DNA from 4 places in the Aeromonas jandaei genome. Region 3 is predicted to be linked to each of the others. Evidence: riboswitches for the same ligand, from Rfam matches in the RefSeq annotation. Region 3 holds a riboswitch; each other region holds the start of a gene.
What was found. Region 3 has a riboswitch for cyclic di-GMP ahead of WE862_RS20575 (glycosyl hydrolase family 18 protein). Riboswitches for the same ligand answer to the same signal wherever they lie in the genome.

Region 1 (5,779 bases), 1.6 Mb from region 3:
CTTCGATGGTGTGTTGCTGGATGGTGCCACCGACTGGCAGCGGGTGCGCCAGCGGATCGGCATGGTGTTCCAGAGCTATCACCTCTTCCCCAACCTGACGGTGCTGGAAAACGTGCTGCTTGGCCCCCTGCAGGTGCAAAAGCGGGAGCGGGCAGAAGCGCTGCTGCAAGCCGAGCAGCTGCTGACCCGCATCGGCCTGTGGGAGCGGCGCCATGACTATCCGCGCCAGCTCTCCGGCGGCCAGCAGCAGCGCATCGCCATCGTGCGGGCGCTGTGCATGAACCCGCAGGTGATGCTGTTTGACGAGGTAACCGCCGCCCTCGACCCCGAGATGGTGCAGGAGGTGCTGGAGGTGATCCGCGATCTCGCCGGCAGCGGCATGACCCTGCTCATCGTCACCCACGAGCTGGCCTTCGCCCGGGCGGTGGCGGATCGCATCGTCTTCATGGATGGCGGCCACATTCTGGAGCAGGCCGCCCCCCACCAATTTTTCGACAATCCGAGGAGCCAGCGTGCGCGCCAGTTCCTCGCCAAGTTTTCTTATACAAATGTCATCAAACGAAAGGAGTCAGCATGAAAAAAATCACCTCGGTTCTGCTTAGTGCCTTATTGGGACTGGGTATCGCCAGCGGCGCTGCCCATGCGGCGGACGGTTCCCTCGACAAGATCAAGGCGCGGGACAAGCTCATCGTCGGCGTATTCACCGACAAGCCGCCGTTTGGCTACGTGGACGAGAAGGGGAACTACGTCGGTTTTGACACCGATCTCGGCCGCCGCTTCGCCAAGGATCTGCTGGGGGACGAGAACAAGATCGAGTTCGTGGCGGTGGAGCCAGCCAGCCGCATCCCCTTCCTGCAGAGCGACAAGGTGGATCTGATCCTCGCCAATATGACGGTGACGCCGGAGCGGCGCGAGGTGGTGGATTTCACCAACCCGAACCTGCGAGTGGCGGTACAGGTGCTGGTGCCGGAAGGGAGTCCGGCCAAGAAGCTCGATGATCTGGCCAGCAAGACCCTGATCGTGACCACCGGCACCACGGCCGACATCTGGCTGACCCGCAACCACCCGGAGTGGAAGGTACTCAAGTTCGAGAAGAACACCGAATCTTTGCAGGCGCTGGCGCAGGGCCGTGGCGATGCCTACGCCCAGGACAACCTGGTGCTGTTCAGCTGGGCCAAGGAGAATCCGGGCTATCGGGTATTGCCCGAAAAACTGGGCTCGGAAGATCCCATCGCCCCGGCGGTGAAGAAGGGCAATATCGAGCTGCGTGACTGGGTCAATGACCGTCTCGCCAAGCTGGGTGAGGAGAAGTACCTGCTGAAACTCTATGACCAGTATGTGCGTGACAAGCTGAGCCCTGATACCGATCCGAATGATGTGATCGTCGAAGGAGGAAAATGGCAGGGTTAATGGACAAACCCTGTTTTGAAGAGTGTGTTGAGTGTGTGAAGTAAGTGAAGAGTGAGGTCTTGGTTCCGTTGGTATGCAAACCGCAAGGTTTGATTTTTCCGGGCGTCCCCTGCTAGAGAGGACGCCCTTTTTTTATGTGGCCAAGCGTGGGTTAGTGCACTTCATCCCAGGCCATCTGCCAGTGGGAGCCGATGCCCGGCTCGTACTGGGTGGCTGTGGTGGTCCACTGCTGGCAGTAGCCGCTGTAGGGGAAGGGCTTGCACTGATAGACCTTGCCATTTTTCGGCTGCTGCACCTTGGTGCCGGCGGCATAGGATTTGAGCGAGTTCGGGAAGACGAAGTCGTATTCGCCGCTGCTCTGCTCCTTGAACATCAGATCCATGGTCTGCTGAATGGTCTCGCCGCCCGCTTTCGGGGTGGCCTTGATCACCAGCTGGTGGTGACCTGCCTTGAGCCCTTCCAGCGCCATGGTAAAGGTGTGGCTGCTGTCCTTGATGTCGGCACTGCTTTCACCCTTGGCGACGCCGCCGTGGTCATAGAGGGTGTTGGTGACGGCCAGATCGCCCTGTGCGGTGACGGTGAAATCGAGGGTTGCCTTGCCGTTGTCCAGCACATAGTCGCTGGCCAGACCGCTGACGCTGATGCTGTCCACTACCGGCGGCTGCAGCTGTTGCAGATCAATCTCGACTCGCTCCAGTTTGCTGTTTCGCTTCAGATAGACGGGGTTCATACCGTAGATCGGATTGAACTGGCCATCGGCTCCTTGCTGACCGGCGCGGATCAGGCTCTGCTCGGCGTTGATCTTGCTGGCGAGGGCGTGGGCCCAGCTGTTCTTCTGGCCCTGCTCGGCGGTGGTGATGGTCAGTACGGTCTGCAGCTCGGGGCGCTCGCCGTTGGCATCGAATACCCGGGTCATCGCCTTGTCACCCACTGCGAGGTCGATGGAGGGGTAGATGGTGCCTGCCTGGCTCCACTCCAGCGGCGGCTGGCTGCCATCTTTGAACTTGGCATCGATGATGTTGTAGAAACTGTTGCTGGTGTCGCCCACTTCCCACACGCCGAGGATCACCTGATAACCGGTGCGATCCGGCAGGACACAGTTGTGGGTCACCTGCTTGGGCGGCTGCACCATGTTGCCGTCGATGACGCAGAAGGGGGTCAGGTCGAACGAGGCGCGGGTGAGCGGCTGGTTGGGGTTCCAGTCCTGCTTGGTGAGGTAGTAGCGCCAGTTGCGGGTGACGTGGTTGGCAGTGAAGGTCCAGCTGATGGCGAAGGGGCCGGGCTGTACTTCACGCTTGGCCCAGCGGTCGCTGGTCTGGATGTTCAGCTCGCTCCAGCGCGGGCTGCCCGCCGAGGCGATTTGACCATCCTGCGGGCCGGTTTGCGGGAAGCCTGATGGGCCCTCCACGCTCTGGGGCTCCCACTGCACGCCGCCACACTGGCTGTTGCCACCGGTTTTGCACAGGTAGTTGCGGCTCTCGGGCTGGCTGATGTAGCCGTGGGCCAGGGCGCTGCCGCTGGCCAGCAGGGCCAGCAGGGCCAGCATCGCCGCGATGTGATTGAGTTGGATTTTTGCTGCCATACATTCCTCTGTTCGATAGATGTGGGCAGTCAGTTGGCCGGGGAGATCCCCGATGCACACTTGCGTGTGGCAACCCCGCTATCCTGGACAAAACGTCTGTAGACCGGAGGCTTTGCGTCCCGACCTTTCGGTCAGTTTGCCAAATGACTAGATGGTTAGTGATGGGCCAAATGTTCGGCCATCACCATTGTGCACCGCATTGATTAATTATTTGAAGTTAAATGTTTAAATGCACCGTTCAACGGCACATGGATCATTCTAACTGACTGTTTTTAAATTGTTCTCTAATTTGTGAATGGCGTCGAATACCGTTGAATATGCCGATAAGGTGCATGCTGATTGCGTGTTGTCGGCGTAAAAAAACCTGCCAGCTGGGCTGGCAGGTCGGGTGACAAGGCGACACGGGTTGACGCCATCAATGACGGGCGCGCTGCTCTCCGGAGGGGGGAGATACGGGAGCCATCATTGGCGCAGTGGAGGACTCCTTGCCCAGTTTGAACACAGCAAGCCGCTCATCCAGGCTGCGGGATAGACCGGCCAGCAGTTCGCTCTCCTGCGCCAGTTGCGAGGCGGACTGGGACATCTCCAGCGCCGAGTCGTTGATGCCGCTGACGTTGCGGTTCATATCCTCGGCCACCATGCTCTGCTGCTCGGCGGCGGTGGCGATCTGGGTCGCCATGTCGCTCACATGCTGGATGTGGTTGACGATCAGGGTGAGATCCTGGCCCGCTTGCTGGGATTGATCGACGCTGCTCTCCGCCAGCTTGCGGCTGGCATCCATAGCATTGGCTGCACTGACGGCCCGTTGTTGCAGCTGGGCAATGGTGCTCTGGATCTCTTCGGTGGACTGGCGAGTGCGGCTGGCCAGTTGGCGCACCTCGTCGGCCACCACGGCAAAGCCACGGCCCTGCTCGCCGGCTCGGGCTGCCTCGATGGCGGCGTTGAGGGCCAGCAGGTTGGTCTGATCAGAGATGGCACTGATGACCGCCGTCACCTCGCCGATCTGCATGACCCCCTCTTTGAGCTGATTGACCTGTTGGGTCGCCTGTTCCACTTCGCTGGCGAGCGCCTTGATGCCGTTCACGCTGGCGTGCACATCCCGGTTGCCGAGGCCAGCCTCGCCGGTCGCCTCCTGGGTATCGCGCGCCGTGTTCTCGGCATGGCCCGCTACGTCAGAGATGGTGGTACTCATCTCGTTCATGGCGGTAGCGAGCTGGGCCAGCTGATCCCGCTGATTGGTGACCGCCTGATTGGTCTGCTCGGCGGAGGCGGCGATGCGCAGGGCGGCATCGGCCACGTTGCGGGCCCCCTGACTTGCCTCCAGCAGCGCGTGGCGGATGGCATCGAGACTCTGGTTGGTGCAGCTTGCCACCATGCCCAGCTCATCCTTGCCCTGCACCGGAATAGTGACCACCAGATCGCCCCTGGCGACCCGCTGCATGGCGTGGTTGATCTGGTTGAGCGGGGAGACGATGGAGTGGGTGATGCGCCAGCCCAGCAGCCCCATCAGCACAATGACGATGGCGGTGGCGCTGCCCATCTTCATGTATTGGGCCCAGATGGTCTGGTGGATGTCCTGCAGCAGCATACCGGTGCCGAGGATCCAGCCCCAGGGTTGATAGCCAGAGACCATGGAGAGCTTGTCAGCGGTTTCCCCAGACGGGCCGGTCCAGATGTATTGCAGGGTTCCCTGCTTGCCGCCACGGGCGATGTCGACCATCTGGAACCAGAACTGCCCTGCGGTGGCACCCGAACCCTCTCCCATGGTCTGGCCGACCAGTTCGGGCCGGATGGGATGTACCAGCATCTTGCGGCTCTCGTCGATGACGAACAAATAGTTGTTGCCATCAAAGCGCATGTTGGTCAGCAGCTTGCGCGCTTCCTGCTGCGCCTGCTCTGCCGGCAGGGTGCTGGCCAGAAACTGGATCTGGCTCATGGCCTGTCCCAGCACGGCATTGAGTCGCGCTTCCCGTTCACTCATCAGATTGCGCTGGAGTGCGTTGGCGGAGATGAGCAGCAGTGACACGAAACCGACAAACGCAACCGTGAGCAGCAAGATCAATTTGCGGCTCACGGTGATATCACCGAGCTTGAACATGACTAACCCCTCGTTATCCCGTTGATGTTATGGTGGCTCGATACAGCGGTAGCCTCTATCTCTCTTGCTGAACGTCTAATTTAACAATTCATTTACTTTCAGTGGCTTGGCGAGCCTGTTTAAATGAGCGTTTTAACATCAGTATAGTCAGCAGAGGTTACAGCCCGCTTTCGGGTAGCATGTTGAAAAGGGTTTCTTCGCACGATTTGCCGAAAAATGTGAATAGCTTGGCATTTCACCAACCAGAATAGGGGCCATCCGGAGCGCTCCTGCGACAAGAGGGAATTTATGAGTTCGATTGCCAGAGAGTATTTTGACCAGCTCAATCGCGACTATCTGCAGGTTCACAGACGCAAGGAGGATCTGTTCTGGGCCACCTATATGGGCACCAGCGACGATCAGGCCGGGTTTACCGCAGCCGAGCAGGCCTACAAGGCCTTTTGCGCCAATCCGGAGCGGTTGCCGGAACTGCGCAAGATGCACGCCCTCGCCGAAGATGAAGAGTTAAAACGGGGTCTGGCGGGCTGGATCGCCTTCTTCGAGTGCAACGTCATCGAGGATCCCGTTGCCGCCACCCTGATGGACCAGCTGGTGGCTGCTGAGGCGGATCTGTTTGCCCGCCGCAAAGGGCTGAAACTGACCCTGCTGGATGAGCAGGGCCAGCAGGTGGCTGGCAGCCTGCCCGCCGC
Region 2 (5,779 bases), 1.1 Mb from region 3:
TGGCAAGGGGCTTTCTCTCCTTGAAGATGTAGAACACGACTCTACTTAAGAGGCGCGGGCAGTGCAAACATGCATTCAGCAAGATATTAAAAAGGCATGAAAAAAGGACCAAAAGGTCCCTTTTTATGGCAAAAATCACGCCTTGATCCCACTATGCCGCAAAAGCGTATCTGCTTGAAGCTCACCGCTACGGCGGGGATAAAGGTTATGCCGCAATCCCGCTATGGCGCAGCAGCGCATCGACCTTTGGCTCCCGGCCACGGAAAGCACGGAACAGCTCCATCGGCTCCTTCGAGCCCCCTTTCTCCAGAATGTTCTGCAGGAAGGATTGGCCGGTCGCCGGGTTGAAGATCCCCTCCTCCTCGAAACGGGAGAAGGCATCGGCAGAGAGCACTTCCGCCCACTTGTAGCTGTAGTAGCCCGCCGCATAACCGCCGGCAAAGATGTGGGAGAAGCTGTGTTGGAAGCGATTGAACGCAGGCGGCGTCATCACCGCCACCTGGCTGCGCACCTCTCCCAGCAGCGCCGGGATCTGATCCGGTTTGGCCGGGTCAAACTCCTGATGGAGGCGGAAGTCGAACAGAGCGAACTCCAGCTGACGCAGCATCTGCATGGCGGCCTGGAAGTTGCGGGCAGTCAGCATCTTCTCCAGCAGATCGGCAGGCAGCGGCTCGCCGGTCTCGTAATGGCCGGAGATAAAGGCCAGCGCCTCCGACTCCCAGCACCAGTTCTCGAGGAACTGGCTAGGCAGCTCCACCGCATCCCAGGCCACGCCGTTGATACCGGCCACGCCAGCCACGTCGATCCGGGTCAGCATATGGTGAATGCCGTGACCGAATTCGTGGAACAGAGTGACCACTTCGTCATGGGTAAAGAGCGCAGGCTTGCCATCCACCGGGCCGTTGAAGTTGCAGGTCAGGTAGGCGACCGGCTTTTGCAGCGACCCATCCTGACGGTAGCGACGACCCAGGCAGACATCCATCCAGGCACCGCCCCGCTTGTGCTCGCGAGCATAGAGGTCGAGATAGAAGCTGCCGCGCAGCTCATCCTCGCTATCGAAGATGTCGTAGAAGCGCACATCCGGATGCCAGGTGTCGATGCCGAGGCGCTCGCGCACCTTCATGCCGAACACCCGCTTGACCACTTCGAACAACCCTTTCACCACCTTGTTGGCGGGGAAGTAGGGGCGCAGTTGCTCGTCGGAGATGGAGAATTTGTGCTGCTTGAGCTTCTCGGCGTAGTAGGCAATATCCCAAGCCGCCAGCTCGCTCTGGCCATGTTGTTCGGCGGCGAAGGCGCGGATCTCTTCCAGCTCGGCTTTGCCTTGCGGCAGGGATTTGGCCGCCAGATCGGTGAGGAAATCCACCACCTGACTGGTCTTGTCGGCCATCTTGGTCGCCAGCGACAGCTCGGCATAGTTGGCAAAGCCCAGCAACCTGGCGAGCTCGCTGCGCAGGGTGAGCAGCTCGGTCATGATGGCGGAGTTGTCCCACTTGCCAGCATTGGGCCCCTGATCGGAGGCGCGCGTGGTGAAGGCCTCATACATCTCGGCGCGCAGTTCGCGGTTGTCGGCATACATCATCACCGGCAGGTAGGAGGGAATATCCAGCGTGAACAGCCAGCCCTCTTTACCCTTGAACTCGGCCATCTGACGAGCCGCCGCCAGCACGCTCTCCGGCAGACCGGCCAGCTCGGCTTCATCGGCCACCAGCTTGTGCCAGCCTTGGGTCGCATCCAGCACGTTGTTGCTGAAGCGGGAAGCCAGCTCGGAGAGGCGGGCCTGAATTTCGCCGTAGCGCTGCTGCGCCTCGGCGGGCAGACCGATACCGGAGAGACGGAAATCGCGCAGGGTGTTCTGGATCTCCTTGCGCTGGGCGCCGCCAAGCCGCGGGAAATCATCGCTCTCGGAGAGCGCCAGATAGGCTTGATAGAGCCCTTCATGTTGACCGACATAGGTCTGGAATTCGGAGAGCAGCGGCAGACAGGCATCGTGGGCCGCGCGCAGTGGTTCGCTGTTGAGCACGGAGTTGAGGTGGCTGACCGGTGACCAGATCCGCGCCAGACGGTCGTTGACCTCTTCCAGCGGGGCGATCAGGCTGTCCCAGGTGTGGGGCTCGGTGTGCGCCAGCACATCCTTGATCTTCTGTTTGCAATCGGCGATGGCCTGCGTCACGGCGGGCTGTACATGATCAGGCTGGATCTGGCTGAAAGGTGGCAGCGAATCCATTGACAGCAAAGGGTTATTCATCCCGGTTACCTCTTGTTTGGTCTTGAACAGACCGCTTTAGCAGCTCTTCATGGTTCTCTAACATGTGGCCAAGTCACGCAATAATCAAGCTTCAATCCGCCTGTCAGCACTGTTTTCCCCTCTTTGTGAGCTCAAACACCTCTCTGCCAGATACTGGATGGCAACAGCATGAATAATCGGTACTTTTTTGCTCTTTTTGCGGCTTTTTCAACTCTCGAAGCGCAAGGCGGCAGACCAAATCCAATCGACAAATGAGTAGGTCACAGCGGCCTATCACCGGCTCTTTCCATGCTTGGAAAATAACTAACCAACAAGTTAATAACCAAAACAAATCATACACATACATTGATTAATTTGTTTTTAAGTGCATATCATAAGCAGCCTGTTACTCAGGTCACTTGATTCTCTGTGCCGCACGGAGAACGGGTGAAAAAGGCAAAGTGACCCGAAAGGGCACGACGCAAAGCCACCGGTCTAAGGGAGATTTCCTATGACAGCGGGGCTGCCCCCGGGAGCGTTCGGCCATAGCTGGACGCTCCGTTTGTACTGTATGGAGATATCAAGATGAACAAATTGAAGTTATCCCTGCTGGGCTGTCTGCTCGGCATGGGCGCCCCCATGGCGCAGGCCGCCTCGGCCGGCCAGGCCATGGTCAATCCCCAGTCCGGTGTCGTGGTGGGTTACTGGCACAACTGGTGCGGTGGCTCTGGCTATCAGGGCGGTACCGCCCCCTGCGTCAAGCTCGACCAGGTCAATCCGCAATACAACGTGGTCGATGTCTCCTTCATGAAGGTGTACGGCAGCGATCCCATCCCCACCTTCAAGCTCGACCCGGCCACCGGCATGAGCGAGAGCCAGTTTATCGAGCAGATTGCCCTGCTGAACAGCCAGGGCCGCTCCGTGCTGCTGGCGCTGGGCGGTGCCGATGCCCATATCGAGCTGCGTACCGGTCAGGAGCAGGCCTTCGCCGACGAGATCATCCGTCTGGTGGAGACCTATGGCTTCGACGGTCTGGACATCGATCTGGAGCAGTCCGCCATCACTGCCGCCAACAACCAGACCGTGATCCCGGCAGCCCTGCGGCTGGTCAAGGATCACTACCGCGCACAGGGGAAAAACTTCCTCATCACCATGGCGCCCGAGTTCCCCTACCTGACCGCCAGCGGTCTCTATACCCCCTATCTGCGGGCGCTGGAAGGCTACTACGACTGGATCAATCCCCAGTTCTACAACCAGGGTGGCGACGGCATCTGGATCGACGGGGTAGGCTGGATCGCCCAGAACAACGATGCCCTGAAAGAAGAGTTCATCTACTACATGGCGGACTCGCTGATCAACGGCAGCCGCGGCTACTACAAGATCCCCCACGACAAGCTGGTATTCGGCATTCCGACCAATATCGATGCGGCCGCCACCGGTTACGTCAAGAATCCGCAGGATCTGTTCGATGCTTTCAACAAGCTGAAGAGCCAGGGTCAGCCCCTGCGCGGCGTGATGACCTGGTCCATCAACTGGGACATGGGTCGTAACGCGGCCGGTCAGGCCTACAACGAAGCCTTCATCAAGAGCTACGGCCCCTTCATCCACGATCAGAACATCACCCCGCCGGACGAGAACGGCAAGCCGGTGTTCAGCGGCCTGAGCGATGCCCGCGTCAAGCACGGCACCCGCTTTGACCCGCTGGCCGGCGTCAGCGCCAATGACAAGGAAGATGGCGATCTGACCGGCCAGATCCAGGTAGAAGGGAGCGTCGATACCCAGCGCATCGGTCTCTATCCCCTCACCTACAAGGTGAGCGACAGCGACAACCAGACTACCGAGCAGGTTCGCACCGTCGAGGTCTACAGCATGAAGCCGGTCTTTACCGGTATTGCGGACACCACTATCGAGCTCGGCACGCCGTTCAACGTCATGACCGGCGTCAGCGCCCACGATGAGGAAGATGGCGATCTGACCGCCAACATTCAGGTCAGCGGCAACGTCGACAGCAGCAAGGTCGGCCGCTACACCCTCACCTATCTGGTGAGCGATAGCGCAGGCCAGCGTGTCACCCAGCAGCGCAACGTGACCGTCAGGGAGCAGGGCGCCATCTGTCAGAACAGCTGGGATGCCAAAAAGACCTACGTCGGCGGCGACATCGTCAGCCATAACGGCAAGAGCTGGCGCGCCGAGTGGTGCACCCAGAACGACGAGCCGGGTACGACCGGTGAGTGGGGCGTCTGGCGTCTGCAGGGAGACAGCGACTGCGATGGTGGCGAGAAGCCGCCGGTGATCGGCAGCAGCGACTTCACTGTCAGCGCCATGGGTTCCGACTACACCATAGTCAACGGTCAGGTCTCCATCCGCTTCAATGTCACCACCGCCAACCCGGTACAGATCTCTGCCACGCTGGAGCAGAACGGTCGCAGCTATGGCAACACCACCAGCCTGGTGAACGGCACCAGCGCACTGGTTTTGCAGGGCAGCAATGTGACCGATGGCAGCTACGAAGTGGTGATCAACGGTCTGGCAGATAGCCAGCAACCGGTGGTACAGCGCTTCCCGGTTGCGCTGACCGAGCAGAGCAGCGGCGGTGGCGAGGGTGACTACCCGGCCTACGCCCCCAACACCAGCTATCAGGCCGGTGATCGGGTCAGCAATGCCGGTGGCAACTACGAGTGCAAACCCTGGCCCTACAGCGGCTGGTGTGGCGGCTCGACCAGCCACTATGCGCCGGGTACCGGCAGTGCCTGGAGCGATGCCTGGATTAAAATCTGATTTTACAGATGATATAAGCGGGGGGAGGCGTGCCTCTCCCCTGCATAAAATAACAAGATAATCTGTTCATCATACGCAGATGATACTTATAAAAATAAAAGCTACTGATTTATATCAGATGGCTTAGCGTTGTTAACCCCATCAGGACATATTACGCCAAGGATATATCGGATGAATAAAATAAAATTATTGGGTTTGTTAACCTGTTTGCCTCATATTGGTATTGCACAGCCACTTCTGGCCCCCATACCAAATGAAGCACCACATATCTGGGATAAAGAAAACCAATACACTGTTGCCAATAACCAACCCTCCTCCACTGGTGACATTCTTTTAAACGTCTACGACGTTGAAAAAGATCCGGTCTTCATTAAAAGCTATTCGCCGCAAACTCGCACTGGTCACGGCCAAATTGAACATCGTGGAGATGGTATTTTTTTATATACCCCTGACAGCAGCGGTTATGTTGGCAGCGACAGTTTCACCGTAGAAATTTCGGATGGTATCAACAGCGTCACCAGCACGGTGACGCTGGATGTGGTATCCGGCAATAGCATGACAGTACCAACCCAGTTCAATCTGGTCGACCGGCTACCTCTCGGCAAAGCCATGCGTACTGCCGTTGCCAGTACCGATGTTGATGGCGATGGCATAAAGGATCTGGTGGTCAGCAGAGCCGATCGCACTGGCGAGCTCAAGTGGTACCGCTTTGACAACAATGAACAGACCTGGCAAGAAGCCGGCTTGCTGCTCAATACCGGCAACATCAACCAT
Region 3 (5,779 bases):
GCACCGCCCTCACCACCGCCCGAGCCCAGTACGGCCTCCGGCAGGGTCGGGAACTCGGCCTTGAGACCCGCGGTCTGGCTGCCACTGATGATGCGGATACCGCTCGGCACACCGGCGGCCGGCAGATAGTAGGTCATCGCCACTTCCACATCGCTGCCCGGCGTCCAGGCTTTCCAGGTCGGCAGCGTCAGAGCCACCTTGTGGAAGTCCTTCTCGTTGGCAATCCCGTCGGAGTTCTGGTTGCCGCCGCTCTCCACCACTTTCAACCCCATCCCGCTCTGGTCGGTGATGGTGTCCGAGGTAGAGGTGGGCACCAGGAACTCGATGCGGGCGCCGCCCGGAATGGTCTGGGTCGAGTTGTTGGTGAGCTTCAGGGTCGGGTTGATCGGATAGTTGGAATCACCCTCCTTGAAGCCGGAGAGGCTCACCGCGATGTCGAGCTGGGCTGCAGGAGCCGCCAGATCGTTCTGTTTGGTGTTGTACTTGGTCGCCTTGGCAAACTTGTCGTAGGCGAGCGTGGTCAGGGTATCCCCCATGCCGTACTCTTTTTTCACCGGATCGTAGGCGTAGTCACCCGCCATCTCCCAGAACATCACGCCACCCAGACCACGATTGACGATGTAGTCGAGCTTGTGACCCATGGACTCCTCATCCTCGGTGGAGAGGAACACCTTTTTCTCCTCGTTCCACAGCCAGGGCGCATGAGCCTTGTCGTCGTAGTAACGGACATACTTGCCCTGCATCACGTGAGCCGGGTTGTTGGGATCCAGACCCCAGGCCTGACCGTAGCTCGGCATGGTGGTGATCCCCAAATCGGCTGCGTGCTCCAGGTTCTTGGCATGCCACATGGGGACGGCACCACCGCCGATCTCCTTGCCGTTCTTGTCCAGATCGTGCCAGATGTTGTCGATGCCGACCGCCCCGTTACCGCACGGAATGGTGCCGCCACCGGTACCCGGCTGGCAATTGCTCTGGCTCGGCAGTGCTGCCTTGCCACCCAGACCGTGGGTGCCACCGCTGACCCCCTGCCAACCGCGGGTGTAATAGGGTACGCCCACGTTGATCTTGCCGGCCGCCAGCGCACCACGGAAGTAGTGAGCAGACCAGGCGGCGTTGAGGTAGCCGATGCCGCCAAACTCTTTCTGGGTGTAGACGCCCCACTGCGCCAGCTCGGCGTCTGCCTTGTTGTCAAACAGGGCGGCGTTGTGGCCGACAAAGTGGTTCCAGGCACCGTGGAAGTCGTAGGTCATCAGGTTGACGTAGTCGAGGTACTGGGTGACCTGGAAGTTCTCCATGCCGCGCAGCAGATAGGCGGAAGCTGGCGAGGCGATGGTCAGCATGTACTTGCGGCCATCCTCGCTGCCCGCCGTATCCAGCTTGCTGCGCAGGGTCTGCATCATCACCTTGTAGTTGGCAAAGAGCTTGCCGCGGCACTGGTTGGAGAGCGGGAAGTCGTTGGGGTTGCCCGCATCCTTCATGGAGGTGGGATATTCATAGTCGATATCGACCCCGTCAAAACCGTACTGACGGATAAAGCTCACCGCCGACGTGGCAAGCGCATTGATGCCATCGGTGTTGACCGAGCAGTCGCCCTTGGTGGTGGCGGTGTAGAAGCCGCGCGTATCGGCCCAGCCCCCGACCGAGATCAGGGTTTTCACGTCCGGATACTGCTTCTTGAACTTCGACAGCAGGTTGAAGTGCCCCTTGTAGGCGAACTCCGGATCCATCTCGGCACCCGGCACGCCATCCCAGGTCATCTTGGTCGCCGAGTCATCCACCTTGATGGTGTGGCTCTGCTCGTCCACCGCCGCGAAGGCGTAGTTGATGTGGGTGATCTTGCTCCACGGAATGTCGCTCACCAGATAGGCGGGCAGGCCATTCTTGCCGGTGCGCCACGAGGTGAAGTAGCCGATGACCCGGCGGGCATGGTCATCCCCCATGCACTCGTAGCCATCAGAACGATAGATCTGACGGATATCGCAGGAGAGGTTGCCACCGGATGGTGGCAGCGCGGCCTCCTCGACAGTGACGTTCACTGCCGCCGACTCGCCGACCAGATTGGTCTTGTCGGTAGCAACCAGCTTGAGGGCGGCACTGCCCTTGGCATCGGGTGTCCAGTTGACCTGCCAGGGGGCGGCATTGTCTTCCCCTACCTTCTTGCCATCGACAAACAGCTCGACTTTGGCCACATCGTTGTTGGCATCGGTGACATTGCCGCTCACCGCCACGCTGCGACCGAGCGTTACTTTGGCACCGCTGGCCGGGCTGCTGATGCTCACCTTGGGCGCCTCTGGCGCCACCACGGCAGCAACGTTGAAGCTCGAATCAGCCTCGCTCAGTACCTTGCCATCCTTATCCAGCGCCCGCGCTTTCAGGGCGTGCGCCCCAACGCCCGCAGCACTCCAGCTGGCGCCCCAGGGCGAGGCGCTGGCCGTGGCAGCAAGCTTGCCGTCGATAAGGTATTCCACCCGAACCAGCGCCGTCACCGGGCCACTCAGGGTCACCGCCAGCGCAACGCTGGCACCTTCGTTGAAGCTGGCACCGGCAGCCGGAGAGCTGACGGCCACGCCGAGCGCCGGTGGCGGCACTTCACCGCCGTAGAGCTTCCAGGCATCCGCCCAGACCACCCCGACACCGGGTTCATAGTGATAGGGTGATGCCCCGCACCAACCCGAGTAGGGGAACTCTTTGCATTCATATAGAGCGCCGGCATTGCTGACGATGTCACCGGCTTTATAGGCAGTACCGGCCTTGTAGGCGGGATAGGCTGCCTGCGCCCAGGCGGGCATGGCAGCGATGGCCACCAGCACGGCAAGCCGGCTGGGCCTCAGGAACTGTTGCATATTGTTATCTTCCTTGTTTTGTCTTGGCATTGGTGACCAAGGCAAAGCACAAGCGCAACCTGCGTGAAGGGAGGGAGACTACCGGCCATGGACTCGCCGCACACTGCCTCTTCACCCGGGGAAACCCCGCTATCTGGATCATCATCTGATCGGAAGACCGGAGGTATTGCGTCCCGGCATTTCAACCGGTTTGCCCTTTACCTGGGTTCCGTGAGGAACAAGCCGAGTATAGAAAGCATGCAGCCGAGTCTCAATCTTCATTCTCGGAGAAAAATATGTGGTTGCCAGCGGGATCACACTTTCCCACCACACCAACCGGTAAGTGTTTTATCAGTAATTTCAGAATGTTAGCCAAGTCAAAAAACGCCAACCTGCGCTCATTTGTATCCCGGTAATGTGCGTTGGCTCACTGGTACGAGATGCCGAAAATGTGACAATGCGCGCCCCTGGTCAGCGACCAGGACTATGGAAACACTGGCAAAAATAAAAAAGGAACACTTATGAAAGGTACTCGCACCCTGCTGTCTCTGGCCGTGGGGCTGGCCCTCGCTGCCCCCGGCGCCCACGCAGCCTTCGTCTGCCCCTCCGATCCGGCGCAACTCACCCCCATTCCGACCATTCAGGGAACAGGCTCAGGGAGCCAGTTCGCGACCGACACCGTGACCGATAAAAACGGCAACATCACGGGAAAAATCAGTCCGGGTACCTTCATGGTGCGCGGTGTCGTCACCACCCTCGGCCAGAGCCTGACCAAAGGCTTCTATCTGACTGATCCGGCGGGAGATGGCAACCCGGCCACCTCCGATGGCATCTTTGTCTATCTCAATGACAGCAAACTTGCGACCAACTACCCGGCCCTCAAGCCGGGGGCTGAAGTCTGCCTCGAAGCCAGGGTCGAGGAGTACTACGGCGGCACCCAGCTCAAACCCACTTTCGAGGCCAACAAAGCCCGCCTGCAGGTCACAGCACAGGGGTTGACGGTGCCGACCAGCGTATTGCAGGTCAATGAAGGGGAGACGCTGGCGCAGGCACTCAATCGCCACGAAGGGATGCGGGTACGGCTCGACAGCAGCAGCGATCTCCACCTGACCCGCAACTACGGCTTCGACTACAAGGTTTATCGCAACAACGTCGAGCTCTCCCACAAGGCGCCGCTGCTCAAGCCGACCCAGCTCCATATTGCCAGCAGCCCGGAAGCGGTCGCTCTGGCTGCCAAAAATGGCAGCAACCGGCTGGTGGTCGAGTCTGATTACAAGGCACCGGATGGCGTACTGCCCTGGTTCCCGGGCTGGGATGCCGATCAGGGCTATCTGCGTATCGGTGATCAACTGACCGGGCTGGAGGGCGTCATTGTCTACAACAAGGATGCCTTCCGTCTGGTGGTACCCAGCGATGTCACCCTGAGCACCGGCGCCCTGCTGCGTACACCGGAAGATGACCGCCAGCCGGCACCCGCCCGGGCCACTGGCAGCGATCTGCGGATTGGCAGCTTCAACGTGCTCAACTACTTCACCAGCCACTCCAGCATTGGCGGCGCGCTCAACGTGCTGTGCAAAGATCAGGCGGATGCCGACAACGCCAAAGGGTGCAACCGCGGCGCCAAGAGCCTGGCCGACTTCGAGAAGCAGCGCACCAAGATCGTCAACGCCATCACCGAGATGGATGCCGACCTGCTCGGCCTGATGGAGATGGAGAACAACGGCTTTGGCGACAACTCCGCCATCAACAATCTGGTGACCCGCCTCAACGAGCAACAGAAGGATGCGAGCAAGCGCTACGCCTATGTCCGCCTGCCAGCAAGCCTCCTCACCAGCGAGAAATTCTTCGGTGGCGACGCCATCATGGTGGCCATGATCTATCGTCCGGCCCTGCTCACCCCGGCCAGCGAGGCCAATGTCATCCGCATGCCGGAGCAGCGCTATACCACGAGTGGCGTGGCCAAAACTGCCGGCCAGCGCGATTCACTGGTACAGAGCTTTACCGTAGCTGGCAGCAAGGATCCGCTGACGCTGGTGGTCAACCACCTCAAGTCCAAGGGCTCGGGCTGCTATGAAAACGGCGATGGCAAGACAGAACCGGCCGACCTGCAGGGCAAGTGTACCGAGTTCCGGGTGAGTGCGGCCAAGGTGCTGGGTGAAGCGGTCAGCAAGCTGCCGGGACAGGTGCTGCTGGTGGGCGACTTCAACTCCTACGCCAAAGAAGACCCGATCCGGGTACTGACCGACTACAACCCGGCCACCAGCGAGCGGAAGATCATATCGGCCTCTCACACCTTTATCGGCGACCAGTCCTATGAACAGCTCGGTCGCGAGGTGACTCGCAACTATGGCCTGATCGATCTCAACGTCAAGTTCAACAAGGAGAAAGCCATCTCCTACAGCTATGACAGTGAACTCGGTACCCTCGACTATGCCCTTGCCAATCCGGCGCTGGCCAGCAAGGTGGCGAACGTGGCCGACTGGCACATCAACTCCTTCGAGAGCAGCCTGTTCGAGTACGGCAACCAGTACACCGGCCCCCTGCTGAAATCGGATAATCCGTTCAGCGCCTCCGACCACGACCCCATCATCGTCGATCTGAAAATGAAGGGTGATGCCGTCAAACCGGACCACGGCTCAAGTGGCGGTGGTGCACTGGGGCTCGGCCTGCTGGCCCTGCTGCCGCTGGCCTGGCGCCGTCGGCGCTAACCGGCAACCTGCTTGAAAGTAGCCAAAAGCCCGCGATACCCGCGGGCTTTTCAGTTTTGGCCATTTGATTTGCAAATGAAAGGCTGGAAAGTATGGGGAAAATAAATGCCTGAGAAAACAAAAAGGCCACCGCAATGCGGTGGCCTTTTCGACTTTCTTTACGAAAGATGGTGGAGCTACGCGGGATCGAACCGCGGACCTCTTGCATGCCATGCAAGCGCTCTCCCAGCTGAGCTATAACCCCGATGT
Region 4 (5,779 bases), 630 kb from region 3:
GCAAGCGGGCGGTCAATACCCCGGATCTGGATGCCGCGCAGGAGCTGGCTCGCCAGATTGCCCAGCCGGAACCACAAGGGCTGGAATGGCAGGATCTGCCGCCGGTCGATACCGTCGCCATCGAACTGGGTTATCGGTTGGTGCCGCTGGCGGAAGCTGACAAAGGCGCCGAGCTGCTGGCCCGGGTGCGCGGTATTCGCAAAACCCTATCGGAGCAGTACGGTTTTCTGCTGCCCGAGATCCGGGTTCGCGACAATTTGCAGCTGCAACCCGATCAGTACCGGATCAAGCTCTCCGGTGTGGCACTGGCGTCCGGCAATGTTGATTGCCAGCGTCTGATGGCCATCAGCAGCGGCGAGACCTATGGTTCGCTGGATGGGGAGCTGACCCAGGATCCTGCATATGGCATGAGCGCAGTCTGGATTTCACCGGAGAACAAGGCCAAGGCATTGAATCTTGGCTATTCGGTGGTGGATTCGGCAACGGTGATCGCGACCCACGCCAGCAAGCTGCTGCGTGAGCAGCTTGATGCCCTCTTCGGTCATGATGAGGTGGGCAAGCTGGGGCAACATCTTGCAGCTCAGTCGCCCCGTCTGGCGGAGGAGCTCAATCTGGCCCTGACCCAGATGCAGCAGTTGCGAGTTTTTCGGCAATTGCTAAAGGAACAGGTCAGCCTGACCGATATACGCACGGTGGCGACGACCTTGCTCGATGCCAGCGAGCTGACCAAGGATCCCGTGCTGCTTGCTTCCGATGTTCGTTGCGCCTTGAAGCGCCAGATTGTGAGACAGGCGATTGGCAGCCGTGATGTGCTTGCCACCTTCACGCTCGATGACCGTCTTGAGCAGACCTTGCTGGCGGCCATGAACCAGTCGCAGCAGCAGGGGAAAATCCAGCTGGACAGTTTTCCGGTTGATCCGCAACTGCTGGCACAGTTGCAGCAAAATATGCCGCTGGTTAAAGAGCAGCTGCAGCAGCAAGGATATGCCCCGGTACTGGTCGTGATGCCGCAACTTAGACCCTTGATCGCGCGTTATGCCCGATCTTTTGCAAAAGGTCTCAAAGTGCTCTCATATAATGAAATACCGGAAGAGTTGAGAGTGGAGGTTATTGGCACGCTAGGCTGAAACAGGGCTGCCATGTTAATAGGCAAATGGGAAGAATATATTCCGCCTATCTACTTGAATTGTAATTGTAAGCCGTTATGATGTGACTGTTTTTGACGCATTCGGTCGTCAAAGATAAATAACAAATATAACAATTCACATGTGTCACTCAGCAGTCACCACTAATTTGGTGCTGTCTTGTCCAAATACGGGCAGTCGCATGAAAAAGGCAAACTGAACTGAAAAGTCAGGACGCAAAGCCTCCGGTCTAAAAGCAGAAATGCTCATGATAGCGGGGTTGCCAAGGCCATTGTTACCGCCTTGATATAACACTGGTTTGATCTAGGTGCTCGTTAGAAGCGCCAGCGTACCTGTGCGTCTTTTATTTCGGCATTTCAGTTCTGTTGATTGTTTTATCCACAATCACGGGTTCGGGTTCATATGCTTTCGGATGTATCTATCAAAAAAAGCTCAAGACCGGCCAGTCTTGGGAAAGATCCCCATTTATTGTTAATCAGCTCATCTATGGCCGATGGGAACGATATTGAAGGAATATTGGCAGCACAGGGATATGCTGTTTCCCGCTGTGACTCTATTCGCAAGTCGAAATTAATTCTCGGCAGCCGTTCCGTTGATTTAATCCTGCTCGACATGGATCTCATGACCGAAGTAGGTCCTCAATTGGTGCATGATTTTAGCGGCATTGATTGCGTGATCCTGGTTAATGAGCGTCAGGCCTATCTTGCGGCAGAAGCGATGCGAGCCGGTGCCATTGACTACATCATCAAGCCCTTCGGGGGGCAGCAGATGCTGGATGTGGTGAAGGGGGCACTGCGTCTGCGGCAGGCCATTCCAGACCTGATCGCCGTCTCGACCATGAGCCTGCAAGTGTTGCAGCTTGCTCGCCGGGCAGCCAAAACGGCAGCCACCATTCTTATCGGGGGTGAGTCGGGAACGGGCAAGGAGCGTCTGGCGCGTTACATCCACGAGATGTCCAGCCGTGCTCACAAGCCGTTTGTCGCCATCAACTGCGCCGCCATTCCCGAGTCCATGCTCGAATCCATTCTGTTTGGCCACAACAAGGGGGCCTTCACCGGCGCGACGGGTTCGCAGCCCGGCAAGTTCGAGCAGGCGCAGGGCGGAACCCTGATGCTCGACGAAATCTCCGAGTTGCCCCTGTCACTGCAGGCAAAGTTGTTGCGGGTTTTGCAGGAGCGTGAGGTGGAGCGCCTCGGTAGCCATCAGACCATCGCGCTGGATGTGCGGATCATCGCCGCCAGCAACAAGGATCTGCGCACCCTGGTGGCAGCCGGCCAGTTCAGGGAAGACCTCTTCTATCGCCTCGATGTGTTGCCGATGAACTGGCCAGCACTGCGCGAGCGTCCCGACGACATATTGCCGCTGGCTGAATATTTCATCGAACGCTATGCGCCCCAGCAGGGGTATCGCCTGAGCGAGAGTGCCCGCAAGCAACTGCTGGCTTATCAGTGGCCGGGCAACGTCAGGGAGCTCGATAACGTCATTCAACGTTCATTAATCATGGCTCGCGGATTGCATATTCAAGCGGTCGATTTGATGCTGCCCAGCTATGTCGCGGAACCCGAACATGGATTGGCGGAAGTCCTTTCCGCCCCGGAAGGGTTGAGCGAGACACGTCGGCACGCAGAATTTCAATTTGTACTAGAGACCTTGCGCCGCTTCCGTGGCCATCGTACCCGCACGGCAGAAGCGCTCGGGATGACCACCCGGGCTCTGAGATACAAGCTGGCGGCGATGCGTGAGCAGGGCATTGATATCGAGCAGCAGCTTCAAAACTAAGGGATAACGGCGTGAAGATTGAAATGATGTCATCACAGGCAACGCTCCTGCAGCAGATGCAGGAGATGCAACGAGTTGCCACTCAGGCTCCTTCCATCGAATCCAATGATCTCTCGAATGTGTCATTCAGCGACGCCATGCGCGACGTTGTCGGCAGAGTCAACGAACAGCAGAACATGGCTTCAGCCATGATGACGGCTGTTGATGCCGGCCAGAGCGATGATCTGGTCGGGGCCATGGTGGCCAGTCAGAAAGCGGGTCTCAGCTTTTCAGCCCTGATGCAGGTGCGCAACAAGCTGATGACCGGTTTTGACGACATTATGCGCATGCCGCTCTGAGGTAAGTGATGACTGAACTGGTAACGTCCCCGCAAGGGGCTTCGGATTCCTTCAGAACACGCGTGCAGGAGGGCCTTCGCAACTGGCGCAGCCTCTCCCGTGACAATAAATCGATCCTGACCATTGCTCTGCTGGCTGCCATCGTTGCCGGCACAATCGTCGTCATTCTGTGGACGTCCAGCAAAAACTACGTCCCCCTGTACGGCAAGCAGGAGCTCTACGATACCGCCAACATCATGGAGATGCTGGAGAAGGAGCAGGTGCCGTTCCGGCTTGAGAAGAGTTCTGGCCAGATCCTGGTGCCGGAGAATCAGCTGGCTCATGTTCGTATGGCCTTGGCGGCCAGAGGGGTGAGAGCGGCCATGCCGGCGGGTCTAGAGGGGCTGGACAATGTCACCGGCCTCGGCACCAGCGAGTTTATGGAAGGTGCCCGCTATCGCCATGCACTGGAAGGCGAACTGGCGCGCACCATCATTTCGCTGGATGCGGTGCGCAGTGCCCGCGTCCATCTCGCCATTCCCAAGCGCACTCTCTTTGTCGGTCGTGACGAGGAGAAACCAAGTGCATCCGTGATGCTCGATCTGCAGCCCGGTCAGGCCATGGAGCCCGGCCAGGTCGAGGCCATTGCCAACCTGGTGGCAGGCAGTATCTCCGGCATGAAACCGGGGGCGGTCACCATTGTCGATCAGGCTGGCCAGCTGCTGAGTGCCGAACTCGGCGACAAGGCCGGTTTTGGCAAGCAGAGCGTGCAGCAGATGGAGTATGTGCGCAAGCTGGAGCAGTACATTCGTCAGCGTGCCAGCGACATGCTCTATCCCATGCTGGGCACCGGCAACTTCCGGGTGCAGATCGCCGCAGACGTCAACTTCAATGCGGTGGAGGAGACCCAGCAGCAGCTGGATCCACAAGGGGTGGTGACCAAGGAGTCGAGCAAATCGGACAAAACCATCGATGCGCTGGCACTGGGTATCCCCGGCGCTCTGTCCAATCGTCCTCCCGAAACGGCACCCAAAAGTGATCCGGCGACCCAGAATCAGACCGCGGCAGCCACCACGGAAAATCAGAAAAATGACTCCCGCACCGAGCGGCAGGAGGTCAGCAAGCAGTACGAAAACAGCCGCACCATAGTACACACCCGCTATCAGCAGGGACGGCTCGAGAAGATGAACGTCTCCGTACTGCTCAATCATCAGAGCGCCCCGAAAGGAGGCTGGAATGATGAGCAGCTGGCGCAGATCCGGCAGATGGTCGAGCGCTCGGTGGGCTTTGATGAGGCTCGTGGAGATCAGATCAGCCTGCAAGTGTTCGACTTCACCGGCGCTGCGCCGATTGCTCCGCCCGAATCGAGCTGGTGGGAGACCCCTTACTGGCAGGATTCGCTCCGTTATCTGGTGGGTGGCCTGCTTGGCCTGACGCTGGTCTTCTTCGGTATCCGCCCGTTGGTGAAGCATCTGGTTCGCACCCAGCAGGCGCCGGATGAAGATACGCTCTCTGACGAGCTGGATGATGAGCTGGAGCCGACCGTGGGTCTCTCCATGCGGCGGGATGATGATGTTGCCCTGACGGCGCCGCCGATGAGCAATGGTCTGATCCGTTCCGACAACGAGCGGGAGCCGCACTTCTCTTCTCTGGATCTGGAGGCATTGCCGGAGCCGGGTTCCGAGCTGGAAGTACAACTCAAGCATCTGCAGTTGCTGGTTGACAAAGATACCGCTCGGGTAGCGGAAGTGGTGAGAGCATGGGTAAGTGGCAATGAACAACGTTAACCTGAACCAGAAAGCCGTCGATATCGATATCGACAACCTGGAGAAAGCGGCCATCCTGCTGTTGAGCATGGGAACTGAGGCCGCTGCCAAGGTGATGCAAAAGCTCTCCCGCGATGAAGTGCAGCGCCTTATCTCCAAGATGGCGGGTCTCTCCGGCGTCAGTTCGATGGAGGCCCGATGAACCTTGCAGCAGTTCTTCAACCAGTATCGTGAACAGAGCGGGATTGGCAGCGCCTCCCGCGAATATCTGGAACAGACTCTCGACCTGGCCCTTGGTCAGCGTCTCTCCCGCAGCCTGCTCGACAGCCTCTACGGTGATGTGATGAGTCAGGATATCCAGCGGTTGCAGTGGGTACCTGCCGATGTGCTGGCCCGTTTCTTCCGCAATGAGCACCCGCAGATGCAGGCGGTGCTGCTGGCGTTCCTGCCACCCCAGACCGCTTCCGCGGTACTGGATGAGCTGCCCGGCTCGGTGCACGACGATCTGCTGGTGCGGGTCGCCAGTCTCAGCAGTGTCAGCGAGCATGTTCTGGGTGAACTCAGGCTGACGCTGGATCGTTGTCTTGCCTATGTCGCTGACCAGTCCGGAGCCAAGGTGAATGGCGTGCGGCAGGTTGCCGATATCCTCAACCGCTATCAGGGCGACAAGGAGCAGATGCTCTCGCTGCTGCGTGAACACGATGGTGACATGGCGCTGGAAATCGAAAAGAACATGTTCGACTTCATGACGTTGCGTCGCCAGAGCGACGAA

Region 1: linked by a shared signal. The riboswitch ahead of gbpA (N-acetylglucosamine-binding protein GbpA) and the one ahead of WE862_RS20575 (glycosyl hydrolase family 18 protein) in region 3 are both predicted to bind cyclic di-GMP.
Region 2: linked by a shared signal. The riboswitch ahead of WE862_RS04355 (immunoglobulin-like domain-containing protein) and the one ahead of WE862_RS20575 (glycosyl hydrolase family 18 protein) in region 3 are both predicted to bind cyclic di-GMP.
Region 4: linked by a shared signal. The riboswitch ahead of lafK (lateral flagellar response regulator transcription factor LafK) and the one ahead of WE862_RS20575 (glycosyl hydrolase family 18 protein) in region 3 are both predicted to bind cyclic di-GMP.

Annotation. Positions count from the first base shown of each region.
Region 1 covers NZ_CP149571.1:1,405,489-1,411,267, forward strand. Annotated here, with positions in the region: gene WE862_RS06830 (amino acid ABC transporter ATP-binding protein) at 1-577, shown strand, start outside; gene WE862_RS06835 (transporter substrate-binding domain-containing protein) at 574-1,410, shown strand; gene gbpA (N-acetylglucosamine-binding protein GbpA) at 1,562-2,992, opposite strand; cyclic di-GMP riboswitch class I at 3,058-3,143, opposite strand; gene WE862_RS06845 (methyl-accepting chemotaxis protein) at 3,408-5,090, opposite strand; gene WE862_RS06850 (M3 family metallopeptidase) at 5,379-5,779, shown strand, end outside.
Region 2 covers NZ_CP149571.1:879,892-885,670, reverse strand. Annotated here, with positions in the region: gene WE862_RS04365 (putative bifunctional diguanylate cyclase/phosphodiesterase) at 1-1, opposite strand, end outside; gene prlC (oligopeptidase A) at 206-2,248, opposite strand; cyclic di-GMP riboswitch class I at 2,673-2,758, shown strand; gene WE862_RS04355 (immunoglobulin-like domain-containing protein) at 2,813-5,005, shown strand; gene WE862_RS04350 (FG-GAP-like repeat-containing protein) at 5,177-5,779, shown strand, end outside.
Region 3 covers NZ_CP149571.1:4,377,103-4,382,881, forward strand. Annotated here, with positions in the region: gene WE862_RS20575 (glycosyl hydrolase family 18 protein) at 1-2,843, opposite strand, end outside; cyclic di-GMP riboswitch class I at 2,960-3,048, opposite strand; gene WE862_RS20580 (ExeM/NucH family extracellular endonuclease) at 3,344-5,530, shown strand; tRNA gene WE862_RS20585 (tRNA-Ala) at 5,699-5,774, opposite strand.
Region 4 covers NZ_CP149571.1:454,421-460,199, reverse strand. Annotated here, with positions in the region: gene lfhA (lateral flagellar biosynthesis protein LfhA) at 1-1,127, shown strand, start outside; cyclic di-GMP riboswitch class I at 1,325-1,412, shown strand; gene lafK (lateral flagellar response regulator transcription factor LafK) at 1,662-2,924, shown strand; gene lfiE (lateral flagellar hook-basal body complex protein LfiE) at 2,936-3,262, shown strand; gene fliFL (lateral flagellar M-ring protein FliFL) at 3,280-5,028, shown strand; partial or broken gene fliGL (lateral flagellar motor switch protein FliGL) at 5,015-5,779, shown strand, end outside.